2 linked regions of the Proteiniborus sp. DW1 genome follow. The protein of the gene in region 1 interacts with the protein of each later gene in a pairwise test. Links are inferred from orthologs where the notes say so. Each region holds a gene or a part of one and is shown on either strand. Other genes may lie near its edges.

Region 1 (8,194 bases):
GAAAAAAATAATGCTAAGAATATAAGTGTAAGCATTGATTTTAATCCAGTTTCAATTATTTAGGAGGTTATAAAATGGCCATAAGACAGTTAAGGTATGAAGATGATCCGATTTTAAGGAAAAAATCTAGAGAGGTAGATGTAATTGATGAGAGAGTTAAGATTTTAGTACAGGATATGCTTGAAACAATGTATAAGGAAGAAGGAGTTGGCCTAGCAGCTCCACAGGTTGGTGTTCTTAAAAAAGTAGTGGTAATTGATATAGGTGAAGGGCCAATAATACTAATAAATCCTTATATAGTCCGAGAAGAAGGAGAAAACATTGATTTAGAAGGTTGCTTGAGCATACCAGGAAAAAGTGGTAAGGTGTGTAGACCTGAAAAAGTGACAGTAGAATATTTAGATTTAGGTGGAAATAAGAATGTAATTGAAGGAACTGACCTTTTAGCTAGAGCGCTTTGCCATGAAATAGATCATTTAAATGGAATATTGTATACTGATAAGCTAGTAAGTATTGAAGAGGAATAGGAGTGTTAGGATGAAAGTTGTATTTATGGGTACTCCAGATTTTTCTGTGCCAACACTTGAAGCACTATATAATAATGGACACCATGTATCTCTTGTAATTTCTCAAGCTGATAAGGCAAAAGGAAGAGGCAAGAAAGTTCAATATACACCAGTAAAAGAAAGAGCCCTTGAACTTGGATTAAATATATATCAGCCTGATAATGTTAATTCAAGCGAAAGTGTTGAAATAATTAAAAATGAGAATCCAGATGTAATAGTTGTAGTAGCCTATGGGCAAATTTTAAAAGAAAGCATATTAAATATTCCTAGGTTTGGATGCATAAATGTTCACGCTTCACTTCTTCCTAAGTATAGAGGAGCAGCTCCAATCAATTGGGCAATAATAAATGGTGAAAAGACCACAGGTGTGACTACTATGTTAATGGAAAAGGGATTAGACTCTGGTGATATGCTACTAAAAAGAGAGGTTGATATACTTGATGGGGAAACAGCAGGTGAGCTACATGATAGGCTGATGAAATTAGGAGCAGAACTTCTAATAGATACTATTGCGGATTTAGAAAGAGGTTCTATAATTAGAATTCCACAAGATCATGAAAAAGCTACTTATGCACCTATGATGTCTAAAGACCTTGGAAAAATCAACTGGAATGAAAAAGCCATCGATATTCAAAACTTAGTTCGTGGTACACAGCCATGGCCAGGAGCATTTACAACATATAAAGAGAATAATATAAAAATATTGGAAGTAGATATTGTAAATAAATTCAATGATGAAGAAAGTGGTAAGGTAGTTAAAGTTAATAATGAAGGAATATATGTAAATACTTTAGATAAATGTATAGCCATAAAACAAATTCAGTTTCCAGGCAAAAAAAGTATGTCAGTATCAGATTTTTTAAGAGGGAATGATTTTGAAGTAGGGGTTCTATTAAAATAAAAATTAACTTAAATAATATCTAATAGAACTCATATTAAATAATACAGCTTTTAAATTGCTGCAATAAAAAAGAGGTTAAGGGGCTGTCTAGTCCCTTATTTTTGATTAAGCCACTGCATAAAAGATTTGCATGGAGGCAAATATTTTAATATTTGCTTATATTATGAGGTGAAATAATGAAAAAAAACCCTAGAGAAGTTGCAATCAAAATTTTAAACGAAATTAATGAGGAGAAGGCATATTCTAATATATCTATAACAAGAAATATTGACAATGATTTGAGTAGTTTAGATGAGTCCTTAATAAGAGAAATAGTCTATGGAGTTATGGAAAATAAACTTTTAATAGACTGGGTTATAATGCAATTTTCTAAAGTGAAGCTTAGAAAAATTGCACCTATAATTAAAGAAATTTTGAGAGTTGGGGTCTATCAAATACTCTTTATGGATAGAATACCAAATAGTGCTGCTGTCAATGAATCAGTGAAATTAGCAAAAAAATATGGTCATAAAGGTTCTATAAGTTACGTTAATGCCATACTGAGAAATATCTCAAAAGATATAAATGAATTAAAATTACCTGAAAAACATAAAAACCCTGTTGAATATTTATCAGTAAAGTATTCTCATCCTAGATGGATGGTAGAGAGTTGGTTAAATGACTTTGGTATGGATTTTACTGAAGAACTTTGTATTGCCAATAATGAAAGACCTAAATTAAACATAAGAGTAAATACCTTAAAAATTTCCAAAAAAGATTTAATGGATAGGTTAGAAAGTAAAGGATTTATTATAGGTGAAGGCAGCTATGCATATGACTGTATAATTATATATAATCCTGTTAGAATTACAGACACAGATGAATTTAAAGATGGACTATTCCAAATACAAGATGAAAGCTCTATGTTAGTAGCTCAAATAATGGATCCAAAGCCAGGTGACTTTGTAGTGGATGTTTGTTGTGCACCAGGAGGAAAGACAACTCATATTGCTCAAAAAATGAAAAATAAAGGTAAGATAATAGCTAGAGATATTCATGAACATAAACTTAAGCTAGTTGAAAGCAATATAAATCGATTAGGAATTAAAATTATTGATACAGAAAAGTATAATGCCCTAGATTTAGATGAAAATTTAGTGAATAAGGTTGACTGTTGTCTTGTGGATGCCCCATGTTCAGGCCTAGGATTAATAAGAAGAAAGCCAGATATTAAATGGAGAAAGGAAAAAGACGATTTATCAGCAATTACAAAATTACAATTTGAAATATTACTAAATGGCAGTAAATATGTTAAAAAAGGTGGGACGCTTGTTTATAGTACATGTACAATTCAAAAAGAGGAAAATATTTATCTAATAAGAAAATTCATTGAATATAATAATGATTTTCGATTAGTTAGTTTTGAGGATTGTATAGATAATGTTGAATTGAGTAAATCAGCTGCAAATGGATATATTGAACTATATCCCAATATTAATAATACTGATGGCTTTTTTATTGCAAAGATGATTAAAATATAGATGTTTATAGTTAAATTTTTATTTATTATGATATAATATATTATGTCTTGCAATATTTGTAGGAGGGATTATTTGGACAAAACTGATTTAAAATCGCTTGAAATAGAAGAATTAGAGGAAATATTTCTAAAACTTGGAGAAAAAAAGTATCGAGCAGCCCAAGCATTTAAATGGATGCATCAGAAGATGGTTTCTTCTATAGATGATATTACAGAACTTCCTCAGGGGCTCAGGGACAAGCTGAACTCTAATTATAGAGTCAGTAACCTTAAGATTGCGGAGAGACTAGATTCTAAACAGGATGATACCATAAAATACTTATTTGTACTAGATGATGGAAATGTTATTGAAAGTGTGATGATGAAATATAAACACGGAACTTCTGTATGTCTATCTACTCAGGTAGGATGTAGAATGGGATGTGAGTTCTGTGCTTCAACCAAAAGTGGTTTAGTACGTCATCTATTACCAGGAGAGATACTGGAACAATTTTATCAGATACAGAAAGAACAGAATATTAGTATTTCAAATGTAGTATTAATGGGTAGTGGAGAACCACTAGATAACTATAATAATGTAATGAAATTTTTCAAAATCATACATGATAAGAATGGACAAAATTTAGGCTATAGACATATTACAATTTCAACATGTGGTCTTGTACCTAGAATTTTTGACTTAGCAGATGAGGGAATACCCATTAACCTATCTATTTCTCTTCATTCTCCATTTGATGAGGAGAGAAAAAAGATTATGCCAATAGCTAAGAAATACAGTATACGCGAGATAATGGAAGCATGTAGTTATTATATTGCTAAAACAAACAGAAGGGTAACCTTTGAGTATACCTTAATTAAGGATGTAAATGATCATCAGAAGGACGCATTAGAAATAGTTAAATTGCTAAAAGGTATGTTGTGCCACGTTAACCTAATTCCTCTTAATACTATAAAAGAATTTAGTCATACAAAATCTAATGAAAAATCAGTACTTAAATTTAAAGATATTTTACTTAAAAACGGAATAAACACTACTATAAGGAGAGAAATGGGTGCAGACGTAAATGCTGCTTGTGGACAATTAAGAAGAGACTATATTGAAAGGGGATACTCTTAAACTACATTATCTTGTGAAGCGGGGTGTTAAGATGTTTATATGTGCGTGTTCAGATGTGGGTAAAGTAAGAAATATAAATCAGGATTCATATTATTACTCAGATGATGACAAACTACCTTTATTTGTAGTCGCAGATGGTATGGGAGGTCACAATGCAGGTGAAGTGGCCAGTTCTTTAGCAATTGATACAATTAAAGAAAGCTATTGCAGAGATAAAGAGAATATTATTCAAGGTAACCTGGATATTCCAAGGTTTATAAATACAACATTATTAGAGGCTAATAATAGAATATTAAAGGAAGCTAAAGATAATCAAAGTTGTGTAGGTATGGGAACTACAATCACCTTAGGGATTATTCACTATAATGAGATATTTATTGGGCATATGGGTGATAGTAGAGCATATTTATTTAGCGAACATGAACTGTATCAGTTGACCCAAGATCATTCTCTTGTAGCTGAATTAGTTAGAAATGGAAGTATTAGCAATGAAGAAGCTATTCATCATCCCCAAAAGAATATTATTACAAGAGCATTAGGTACTGATACTGAAATAAAGGTTGATATAATTAATAGAAATCTAAATGATGGTGATCTAATAATATTATGTACTGATGGACTAACTAACTTAGTAAGCGATGAGAAAATAAAAGAAGTATTAAATAGTTGTGAGGATATACGACAAGCTTGTTGTTTACTTACAGATGTAGCAAATGAAATGGGTGGTTTTGATAATACAACAGTTATGATTATTAGATTTGTTGAAAAGAGGTGAAAACATGATTGGGAAAATATTAGGAAATAGATATGAAATCCTCGAAAAAGTTGGCGGTGGAGGAATGGCTTTAGTCTATAAGGCTAAATGCAGATTACTAAATAGGTTTGTTGCTGTAAAGATACTAAGATCTGAATTCATACATGATGAAGATTTTATTAATAAATTTAGAAGAGAATCTCAGGCAGCTGCAAGTTTATCTCATCCTAACATAGTAAGTATTTATGATGTAGGTGTAGAGGATAACATTCATTATATAGTAATGGAATTTGTTAATGGAAAAACCTTGAAGCAACTAATAAGAGAGAAAGGGCAGCTTAGTATAGAAGAGTCTCTAGACATTGCTATTAAAATTGCTGAAGCCTTAAGCCATGCCCATGAAAACCATATAGTTCATAGAGATATTAAGCCTCATAATATTTTAGTAACAGAGGATGGTATAGTTAAGGTAACTGATTTTGGAATTGCCAGAGCTGCTACTACCTCTACAGTGACTAATACAAGTAACGTTATAGGCTCTGTTCATTATTTTTCACCAGAGCAAGCTAGAGGTGGCTATACTGATGAAAAATCAGATATCTATTCTCTTGGAGTAGTTATGTACGAAATGATTACTGGTACAGTGCCTTTTCAAGGGGATAGTCCTATTTCTGTTGCTTTAAAACATATACAAGAGGATATAGAACCTCCATCTCATATTGATAGCTCTATCCCTTTGGATTTGGAAAGTATTATTATGAAATGCGTTCAAAAAGACCAAAGCTTAAGGTATAGTGATATCAAAACTCTATTAAGTGACTTAAAAAAATTTAGAAATAGTGACGAAATTCACATAAGTAATTTCAACGATTCACCTACTAGAATTATTCCAAGAATAGATGATACTTTGATAAACCAAGAGGGAAATGATTCAATGAAAAATCAAAGAAAAAAAGTTGATAAACGTAATATGAATAGTGATAACATCTATAAAGATGAAAAAGGAGGCTCATCTAAGTTAGTTACATTAACAGCAATTATTTTAGCCTTATTGTTGACTATAGGGATAACTGCAGGATTTCTTTGGCTTAGAGGCCAGATACAGGGTCAGGAAGTAAAGGTAATTGATGTTAGAGGGCTTCATAAAGATGTTGCAGAAGAAAAATTAAACGAAATTAACCTTGTTTTGAGAGTGAAGAGTGAAGTTTATAGTAGTGAATATGAAAAAGGTCATGTAATAGATCAAAGTGTAAAAGCTGGAGAGACTGTAAAAGAAGGATATCCTATTGATGTTACAATAAGTAAGGGCGTAGAAGAAGTAGATGTTCCATATGTAGTTAATAAACATATAGATGAAGCTGAGAATCTTTTAGAATCTGAGGGACTGCGCAGTGTTCCCGAACGTGTTTATAGTGACATTCCAAAGGATTACGTTATAAGTCAAACACCAGAAGAAAATCAAAGAGTGCCTAAGGGTTCTACAGTGAAATTAGTCGTTAGTGATGGACCTGAGATAAAATATGTTATTGTACCAAATGTAATCGGAGAAAATATAGATAAAGCTAAGAATGAGCTAACAAACTTAGGATTAGTTGTAGACATCAAGTATGAGTACAATGAAAATGTAGATAAGGATATCATAATATGGCAAGACCTTACTGCTGGCTCAGAAGTTGAAGAAAACACAACTATAAAACTAACGGTAAGTAATGGTCTGGAGGATATGGAAAAACCAGATGGAAGTGACAAAAAAGAAACAGATGTAGACGAAATAATAAACAATAACCTATCTATTATATTACCAAAAGATAAAAATGAAGTTGAGGTCAAAATATATAGGATACAAGATGGAGAAAGAGAAGTAATTTATAATGAAGTTCACAGTACAAGTGAAGAATCTATATCTGTTTTAGTTGAGGGTAAGAGAAGTGCAAAGTATGAGGTTTATTTTGATGGTGTGTTTATTGATGAAATATAATTATATAAAGGAGAACTGATTTATGCTAGAAGGAATTATTATTAAAGGCATAGGCGGTTTTTATTACGTAAAAGTAGAGAATAAAGTCTATGAGTGTAGAGCTAGGGGGCTTTTTAGAAAGAATAAAACCATTCCTCTTACTGGAGATAGAGTTTTAATTAGAGTTAACGAAGAGGACAATACAGGCTATGTAGAACAAATATTAGATAGAATTACTGAACTAAAAAGACCTCCAGTTTCAAATGTAAATCAAGCTATAATAGTGTTTGCTGCGCAAAAACCAGAGCCTAATTTATGGCTTCTAGATAGATTTTTGCTTCTAGCATCATATCAGGAACTAGATGTGATAATATGCATAAATAAATATGATTTGGATACCGATGGAAAAGCAGATGAGATTTATAATATTTATCATAATGCAGGGTATAAAATAGTGAAAACTAGCTGTGAAACTAAGCAAGGTATCGATGAAATAAAGGATTTACTTAAAGATAAAATAACTGTATTTGCAGGACCATCTGGAGTAGGTAAATCTACACTATTAAACAACATCCAATCAAACTTAAAGCTGCAAACTGGCGATATTAGTCACAAGACTAGTAGAGGAAAACACACTACAAGACATGTTGAGCTTATAGAGTTAGATTTAGGTGGTTGGGTTGTAGATACTCCTGGATTTAGCACTTTAGATATTGATTTCTTAAATGAAAAAGAGCTTCAGTATTATTTTATTGAAATATTCGACAAAAGCAATTCCTGCAGGTTTTCAGGGTGCTCACATCATAAAGAGCCTGGTTGTGCAGTGAAAGAAGCAGTAGACAATGGTGAGATAAGTAAATTAAGATATGAGAATTACTTAAGTATGCTACAGGAAATAAAAGATATTAGGAGGTACTAACTATGATTAAAATAGCTCCTTCTATTTTATCAGCAGATTTTAGTAAATTAGAAGAACAAATTAAATTAGTTGAAGAAGGCGGAGCAGATTTTATTCACCTTGATGTGATGGATGGTCATTTTGTACCCAATATTACATTTGGTGCACCAGTAATAAAAATGCTTAGAAAGGTTACTAAAGTGCCTTTTGATGTGCATTTGATGATAGAAAAACCTGATCAGTATATAAAAGACTTTGTAGATGCAGGTGCAGACATAATTACTGTTCATCAAGAAGCTTGTGTTCATCTTCATAGAACAGTACAATATATAAAGAGTTTTGGAATAAAAGCTGGGGTTGCTTTAAATCCATCTACTTCACTTGAAAGTATTAGATATATTCTTGATGAAATAGACATGGTACTGATAATGACTGTTAATCCTGGATTTGGTGGCCAGTTTTTTATCAGTCAGATGAAAGAT
Region 2 (8,279 bases), on another replicon or contig:
TGGTGCTAGAAGATGGGTTAATTTAGGTTTTACTACTTTTATGCCATCAGATGCTATTAAAATAGGGTCGATTATTTTTCTATCATCATTTTTATCTAGAAGAAAAGATGATGTAAAGAAGTTCACTAAAGGATTTATTCCAGCATTAATTATAATTGGGATTTCTTGTGGACTAATAATTATGCAGAGAGATTTAAGTACCAGTGCTACACTAGGAATGGCTCTTTTTATACTATTGTTTGTAGCTGGTGCCAATATATTTCATCTTTCTATTCTTGGCGTATTGGGTATAGCAGGAGGTACTTTAGCTATAGTAGGAGAAAAATTTAGAAGGATGAGATTTACAGCTTTTTTAAATCCCTTTGCACCAGAAGTTAGAGATAATTATGGATGGCAGGCGATTCAATCTCTTTATGCATTAGGTTCGGGAGGACTGTTCGGATTAGGTTTGGGTAAAAGTAGGCAGAAATTCTTTTATATTCCTGAACCCTACAATGATTTTATTTTTGCAATAATTGGTGAAGAACTAGGTTTTTTAGGGTGTGTAACTGTAATGCTTTTACTTCTTCTTATAATATGGAGAGGTTTAAGAATTGCCTTAGGTGCGAAGGACCTATTTGGATGCTACCTTGCATCAGGAATAATAGCACTTATTGCAGTACAATCATTGATACATATAGCAGTTGTAACCTCTTCTATGCCTACTACAGGAATTACATTGCCTTTTATAAGCTATGGAGGAACATCACTAATGATGTATATGGCAGCTGCTGGAATTCTGCTAAATATATCAAGACACTCGGATTTAGATAGGAGCTGAGAACATGAAAGCATTGATTACAGGCGGAGGCACAGGAGGGCATATTTATCCTGCTTTAGCTATTGCTAGAAAAATCAAAATGGAATACAAAAATGTAGACATATTATATGTAGGGACAGAAAAAGGTTTAGAAGCAGAGATAGTTCCAAAGGAAGGTTTTAAATTCAAAACAATTAGGGTAAAGGGATTCAGTAGAAAACTTTCAAAGGATACCTTTAAATCTATTAAAGAATTATTCTTAGGACTAAATGATGCAAAAAAAGTTATTAAGGAATTTAAGCCTGACATAGTCATAGGTACAGGTGGATATGTATGTGGTCCTATTGTTTTAACTGCTGCTCTAAAGAAAATACCTACAATTATACATGAACAAAATGCTTTTCCAGGAGTTACAAATAGAATTCTTTCCAGATTTGTAGACAAAGTTGCAGGCAGCTTTGAGGAATCAAGGAAATATTTTAAGGATGTAAATAAGTTAGTTATAACAGGCAATCCAATTCGTCAGGATATTGTAGGATATAATAAAGAAGTTGCATATAAGGATTTAAACATTGATCCTAATAGACCATTTGTATTATGCTTTGGAGGCAGTGGGGGCCAGAAAAAGCTTAATGATGCAATGCTTGATGTCATTGTTAATAATAAAAACAACACTAGTATTCAAATTATTCATGTAACTGGTAAAAGGCTATATGATAGTTTTATGGAAGGCCTGAAACAAAAAGGTGTAGATAAGCTAACAGATAATATTAGAATATATCCATATTTTTTTGAAGTACCAAAGGCATTATCTATTGCTGATGTAGCTATAACTAGTGGTGGTGCAATAGCCATAGCTGAAATAACTGCAGTAGGCATTCCCAGTATACTAATACCAAAGGCATATACAACAGAGAACCATCAAGAATATAATGCTAGAGCATTAGAGAAAAATGGAGCAGGTATTGTAATTTTGGAAAAGGATTTAAATGGTGAGTTATTGAATAAGGAAATTATTAATTTATTATCTGATAAAATTAAATTAAAAGAAATGGCAGAAAGAAGTAGAAAAATGGGTATCATTAATGCAGATGATAGAATACTTAATATATTGAGAGAATTGTTGGGAGAGTAGTTTAGTAGCAGTAACACCTTTTTTGAATATGCATAAAATAGATATATACTGTTTTTTACATACAGTTTGGAGCATATTCTGGAGGTGTAATAATGAGTAAGTATATCATAGAAGGTGGCAGGAGGCTAGTTGGAGAAGTACCAGTAATTGGAGCCAAGAATGCGGTGCTACCTATTTTAGCAGCAACTGTTATAAACAACAATACAAGTACTATTTTTAATACTCCAAATTTAAGAGATGTAGAGGTTATGGAGCAAATTTTAGTGTCTATAGGATGTAAGATCAATAGAGTTGACAATGTAATCTTTGTAGACTCAAGAAATCTCTCTAAAATAAAAATACCAGAAGAACTTGTAAGGGAAATGCGCTCGTCCATTATATTAATGGGAGCAATGCTGACTCGATGCGGAGAGATAGTCGTAAGCTATCCTGGGGGATGTGAAATTGGTCCTAGACCTATTGATTTACACCTAAAAGCACTTAGACAACTAGGAGCTACTATTGAAGAGTCCCATGGCTTTTTACACTGTAAAGCGGAGAAGTTAAAAGGTTGTGATATACAGCTAGATTTTCCTAGTGTAGGTGCTACAGAAAACATTATGCTAGCTGCTGTAAAGGCTGAAGGTACTACTATAATTAGAAATGCAGCACGTGAACCTGAGATAATTGATCTTCAGAATTTCCTTAATGGGATGGGAGCTAAGATTCATGGAGCAGGAACAAGCATAATAAGAATTGACGGAGTAGATAATCTTACTAGCGTAGAACATACTATAATACCTGATAGAATAGTCGCTGGTACCTATATGGTTGCTTCCGCAATTACTGGTGGAGAAGTTATACTGAAAAATATAGAGGTGGAACATATTCAATCTATAATAGCTAAGCTAAAAGAAACAGGATGTATGATATATAATAACTGTACTACTTTAAAAATAATTGGTCCTAAAAAGATTAATGCTATTGAAACAGTTCAAACATTGCCATATCCTGGATTCCCTACAGATATGCAAGCACAAATGATTGCTTTACTTAGTATTGCCAATGGAACAAGTATAGTTACTGAGACAATTTTTGAGAATAGATTTAAACATGTAGAAGAACTTGTTAGAATGGGTGCTAATATAAAAATTGCGGGGAAGGTTGCTATAATTAAGGGAGTAAAAGAGCTTACAGGAGCAAAAGTTACTTCAAAGGATCTAAGAGGAGGAGCTGCATTAGTTTTAGCAGCTTTGGCAGCTAATGGAACCACAGTAATTGAGGATACTTTTCATATAGAAAGAGGTTATGATAGTCTAGAAAAGGACCTTCTTGCTTTGAATGCAGACATTAGGAAAGTTTAGGCAGCGTATGCTGCTTAAGACCTCAAGGACAAGCCTATTGGAGGGTAATAATGGGTAAAATAGATAAAAAAATAAAAAAGAAAAAAAACAGGCTTATATTTTTTATTATTATACTACTAGCTTCAACTTTTTTTATTCTCTACACTAAGACAAGCTTCTTTCATATTTCAAGTGTAGAGGTCAATGGAAATGATAAAATTACAGATGAAAAAATAATACTTGCATCAGGCATAATAATAGATGAAAATATATTTAAAATAAACTTAAAAGTGGTAAAGGAAAATATATTATTCCATCCATATGTAAAAGATGTTATAATCAGGAGAAAGTTACCAAACAAGATATTAATTGAGATAGAGGAAAGAAAAGAGATTGCTATTATAAACTATACAGGTTCATATGTATATATTGATGAGGAAGGTATTATTCTAAACATATTATCTGAAAAAAGTGATGAGGAAATTATTGAGATATATGGAATAGAAATAATTAGCCCCAAAATAGGAGAAAAGATACAATTTAGTGATGAAGAAATGATGCCAAAAGTTTTTGAGTTTATTAATAGCAGCAGAATGTTAGGGATATCTAAATCTTTTGAAAAAGTGACCATTGACGAAAACAATAATGTGGATATTTATATGGAAAGTGGAGGAAAGGTTGCATTCGGCACCTTAGATGATGTAAAATATAAATTGAATTTTCTTATATCCATTTTAGAAGAGTTAGAAAGCAAAAATCAAGGATATCGAACAATTCATTTAGATAAAGGAAATAATGCAATCATAATTAAGGAAAATGATTAGGAGTGGGAAAATGAATGATATTAAGAGCAAGGTAGCTATAATCTTAGTTTGTATTGCATTAGGTACAATTCTAGCAATTCAATTTAAGACTGTTGAGAATTCAATAGGTTCTGGAACCATACCTACACAGAGAGCCCAACAGTTGGCAATTGACTATAAAAAGGTTCAAGATGAAAGAGATGCACTAAGAAATGAATTAGATAATTTAGAGGCTAAGCTAAAGCAGTATGAAAAAGGTGAAGCAGAGAAGGATGTTTATTTAGAAAACTTGTATAAAGATATAGAAAAATATAGAAATTTAGCAGGTTATGAGGATGTTCAGGGACCTGGGATTACTATTGAAATAAATGACCCTCCAGCCGAAGTTGTATTTGGCGGAGATTCTAGTATTATTGTAGATAATTATGAGTATATTCTCCAGATAATAAGTGTTCTCAACGCTACGGAAGCAGAAGCTATATCAATAAATGATCAAAGATATACAAGCTTTACAGAGATAGTTAAAGCTGCAGACCACTTAGAGGTAAATGGTTCATCTCTTGGACCACCTTTTGTCATTAAGGCAATAGGGAAGGCTGATGACTTAGAAAATTCACTTCGTATTAAACATGGGCTTATATGGTTTATGGAAAATGCACTTAATTTAGATATACACATTAAACAAGAGCAAAATATATTTATTCCTAAATATAGAAAAATTAAAGAATTTAGATATGCTCAACCAGTAGAAGAAATATCAAATTAAATTATGGAGGATTATAAAATGGGCGAGAAGAAAAATACAGGAATGGCTTGGCTTGTAATCCTTTCTATTCTTCTGGGATTTCTGTTATCTTTTCAGATGAATCAGAATATAGAGGACTATGATTTAGTTTCATTGAAAAATTTACAGACAATGAAGAATGAAATAAGCAATATTCGTAAAGAGATAGATGATATAAAAGGATTGACAGAAGAAAGAAAAAGAGAATTAGAAAAACTTAAAAGTGTAATCAATGATGAAGAGGCAGATATATCAGAACACTTAATCGAAGAGATAGATAAATTAAGGTTAGTATCAGGTTTAGAAGATGTTCAAGGTCCTGGAATTAGAATTATAATTGATGACAACAAAGATGATGAAATAGTTGGTGGTCATATAAATGATGATATCGTTCATGATTCTACTATACAAATGATTATAAATGATTTAAAGATAGCTGGAGCAGAAGCTATAAGTATCAATGGCCATAGAGTTATGTCCAGATCTGAAATTAAATGTGGTGGACCTACAATTAGATTTAATGGCAGAAGCTCAGCTCCACCATTTGTCATAACTGCAATAGGGGATCCTAAGCTACTTTATGCATCTGTAAGTGCACCAAATACCTATGGTTGGATTTTGAAGGAGGTCAATAAGCTTAGAGTCGAAACGATTATGAAGGACAATGTGTCTATACCCAAATATAACTGGGTTAATGAAGAGTTTAAGTACGCAAAACAAATAGAAGAAGGTGAATAATTGTGATTCTGTTAGCTCTTGTTGGTATAATAATTGGAGTACTGATAGGTAATTACCTACCTATAACTTATTCTGCTAGCTATTCTTTATATGTATCAGTTGCAATATTAGCTTGTCTCGACTCAGTCTTTGGTGGATTAAGAGCAGCATTAGAACAAAAATTTAATACTGAAATTTTTGTTTCGGGATTTTTTGGGAACTCAATTTTAGCAGCATTCTTAGCATATATAGGTGATAGATTAGGTGTACCTCTCTACTATGCAGCGATTTTTGCTTTTGGTGGAAGGCTATTCCAAAACTTTGCCATTATAAGAAGATTGATTTTTAGAAAGAAAGATTCAAACTAGAATCTTAATATTTTTCAAATAAAATAATAATCTAGGATCAAAGAAGGAAATATAGTTAAAAAAGTAAAGTATATTGCATATGAACTAAAAGCGAACCAATATTTTCCGATAAAATAGCTATCATATATGATTTATTAAAGAGGAAAATTAAATATTTTATAGAATAATATATTATGAAGAAGAAAAAAAGCAAATTATAAAGAAAAAAGAAGAAAAGTGGTAAGATAAGAATCAATATAGAAACTAAATAATAAATGTTTCGTATATAATAAGGGGGTAATGAAGTGTTCGATTTTGAAGTAGATGTAGAACAATTTGCGCATATTAAAGTCATTGGAGTTGGTGGTGGTGGAAACAATGCTGTTAACAGAATGATTGACAATCAAGTAAAGGGAATTGAATTTATCACTATTAACACTGATAAACAAGCTCTTCACTCTTCTAAGTCTGAGATAAAGCTTCAAATAGGAGAAAAGCTAACTAAGGGACTTGGAGCAGGAGCTAATCCTGAAGTTGGAATGAAAGCTGCAGAAGAGAGTAGAAATGAGATAACTGAAGTTTTAAAGGGTGCAGACATGGTATTCATAACTGCAGGTATGGGTGGTGGAACAGGAACAGGTGCAGCACCTATTGTGGCAGAAATAGCAAAAGAACTTGGCATATTAACTGTTGGAGTAGTTACGAAGCCTTTTATGTTTGAAGGCAGAAAGAGAATGATGCATGCAGAAAAAGGAATTGAAGAGCTAAAGAAGAGAGTAGATACATTAGTGACTATCCCTAATGATAGATTATTACAGGTAGTAGAGAGAAAAACATCTATTGTAGAAGCTTTTAGTATAGCTGATGATGTTTTAAGACAAGGTATTCAAGGTATATCTGATTTAATTGCAGTGCCTGCATTAATAAACCTAGATTTTGCCGATGTGAAAACCGTTATGTTAAATCAAGGCTTAGCGCATATGGGAATAGGGAAGGCAAGCGGTGAAAACAGAGCTACTGAAGCAGCTAAACAGGCTATACATAGTCCATTGCTAGAAACCTCTATTGAAGGTGCAAAAGGTGTATTATTGAATATAACAGGGGGACCGAATTTAGGAATCTTTGAGGTTAATGATGCTGCTGATCTTATTAGACAAGCAGTTGATCCAGATGCAGCTATTATCTTTGGAGCTGGTTTAGATGAAAACCTAAAGGATGAAATTAAGATAACGGTCATTGCTACAGGCTTTGATAGTATTAAACAAGAAAAAGTAATAGACAAGTCTCCGGTTTCTTTTGCAAATTCTAATGAAAAAGCTAAAGAAAAAACTACACCAGAACCAAAACATTTTGATACTGACGAACTAGATATTCCAACTTTCTTAAGGAGAAGAGATAAATAACCCTTTCTATTTTATAGAAAGGGTTTTTTTTCGACTTCAGTATATGACATAATTCTAATAGTAGTTGTATTATAATAGACATAAAAATAAAATGATATGAATAAAAGTTTATTAGAATGAGGATGTACAAAAAGGGGGCAGTGGTTTGTACATATATGCAGAATATCTTTTACTGGAAAATATGGTGATTAATTATATATTACTATATTTAACTGGAAAGTTTACAAAAACAGAAGCGAATAATGTTAGGTTATTATTAGCTTCTTTTATTGGAGCAGCCTATGCATTAGTCATATTCTTTCCTTTATTAATGTTTATGACAAAATTCATTATAAAGTTGGCTGTATCCATCTTAATTATAATAGTAGCTTTTAATCCGATGAAAATCAAAAAATTTATAAGACTTATATCAACTTTCTATGTAATGGCTTTTATTTTTGCTGGAGCATCACTAGCATTATTCTATTTAGCTGATATAGAGGCATACGCAGGAAATGGTATATTTTACATTAAGGATTTTCCTGTAAAAATACTAGTACTTGCTGTGTCCATATCATATGTTCTTATTAAGATAGTTTGGGGATATATTCAATCAATTTTGACAAAGAGTAAGATTTATATACCTATAATTGTTAGTTTAAACAATAAAGCTGTTGAAATAATGGGATTGTTAGATACAGGAAATTTATTAAGAGACCCTCTTACACAAACACCAGTAATAATCATTCAGTTTTCGGCCATAAAAGAACTCTTACCAAGTGAAGTACAAAGTATCTTTGAGAAATACAAAGAGAACGACTTACAGGTTATTTCAGAAATTATGATGGATAATGCTACTGGTTTAAAGTTTAGACTAATACCATTTAAATCTTTAGGAAAGGAAAATGGTATGTTAATAGGTTTTAAGCCAGATAATGTTGTAGTAAAAGATGATGAAGATAAGTCGTTTTGCGATATTATAGTTGGAAT

The links.
Region 2: the proteins of rlmN (region 1) and ftsZ interact in binary tests that used the Escherichia coli proteins (3 or more experiments, as listed by UniProt). The link is inferred for Proteiniborus sp. DW1 from one-to-one orthologs.

What each region holds. Positions count from the first base shown.
Region 1 is NZ_FMDO01000038.1:18,494-26,687, reverse strand. What follows is about bases 2,285-5,081. They hold rlmN (dual-specificity RNA methyltransferase RlmN), read left to right. Parts: upstream 2,285-3,059; coding sequence 3,060-4,103; downstream 4,104-5,081. Other genes in these bases: pknB (Stk1 family PASTA domain-containing Ser/Thr kinase), read left to right, coding at 4,883-5,081; DW1_RS09635 (Stp1/IreP family PP2C-type Ser/Thr phosphatase), read left to right, coding at 4,135-4,878; rsmB (16S rRNA (cytosine(967)-C(5))-methyltransferase RsmB), read left to right, coding at 2,285-2,987. Also shown: priA (primosomal protein N'), read left to right, coding at 1-63; def (peptide deformylase), read left to right, coding at 75-527; fmt (methionyl-tRNA formyltransferase), read left to right, coding at 538-1,467; more of rsmB, read left to right, coding at 1,644-2,284; more of pknB, read left to right, coding at 5,082-6,835; rsgA (ribosome small subunit-dependent GTPase A), read left to right, coding at 6,858-7,733; rpe (ribulose-phosphate 3-epimerase), read left to right, coding at 7,736-8,194.
Region 2 is NZ_FMDO01000031.1:83,656-91,934, forward strand. What follows is about bases 5,380-8,261. They hold ftsZ (cell division protein FtsZ), read left to right. Parts: upstream 5,380-6,212; coding sequence 6,213-7,310; downstream 7,311-8,261. Other genes in these bases: DW1_RS08165 (DUF881 domain-containing protein), read left to right, coding at 5,380-5,581; DW1_RS08170 (small basic family protein), read left to right, coding at 5,590-5,928; spoIIGA (sigma-E processing peptidase SpoIIGA), read left to right, coding at 7,456-8,261. In the rest of the region: putative lipid II flippase FtsW, read left to right, coding at 1-820; murG (undecaprenyldiphospho-muramoylpentapeptide beta-N-acetylglucosaminyltransferase), read left to right, coding at 825-1,934; murA (UDP-N-acetylglucosamine 1-carboxyvinyltransferase), read left to right, coding at 2,027-3,277; DW1_RS08155 (cell division protein FtsQ/DivIB), read left to right, coding at 3,328-4,080; DW1_RS08160 (DUF881 domain-containing protein), read left to right, coding at 4,091-4,825; more of DW1_RS08165, read left to right, coding at 4,844-5,379; more of spoIIGA, read left to right, coding at 8,262-8,279. UniProt on the Escherichia coli protein: Essential cell division protein that forms a contractile ring structure (Z ring) at the future cell division site. The regulation of the ring assembly controls the timing and the location of cell division.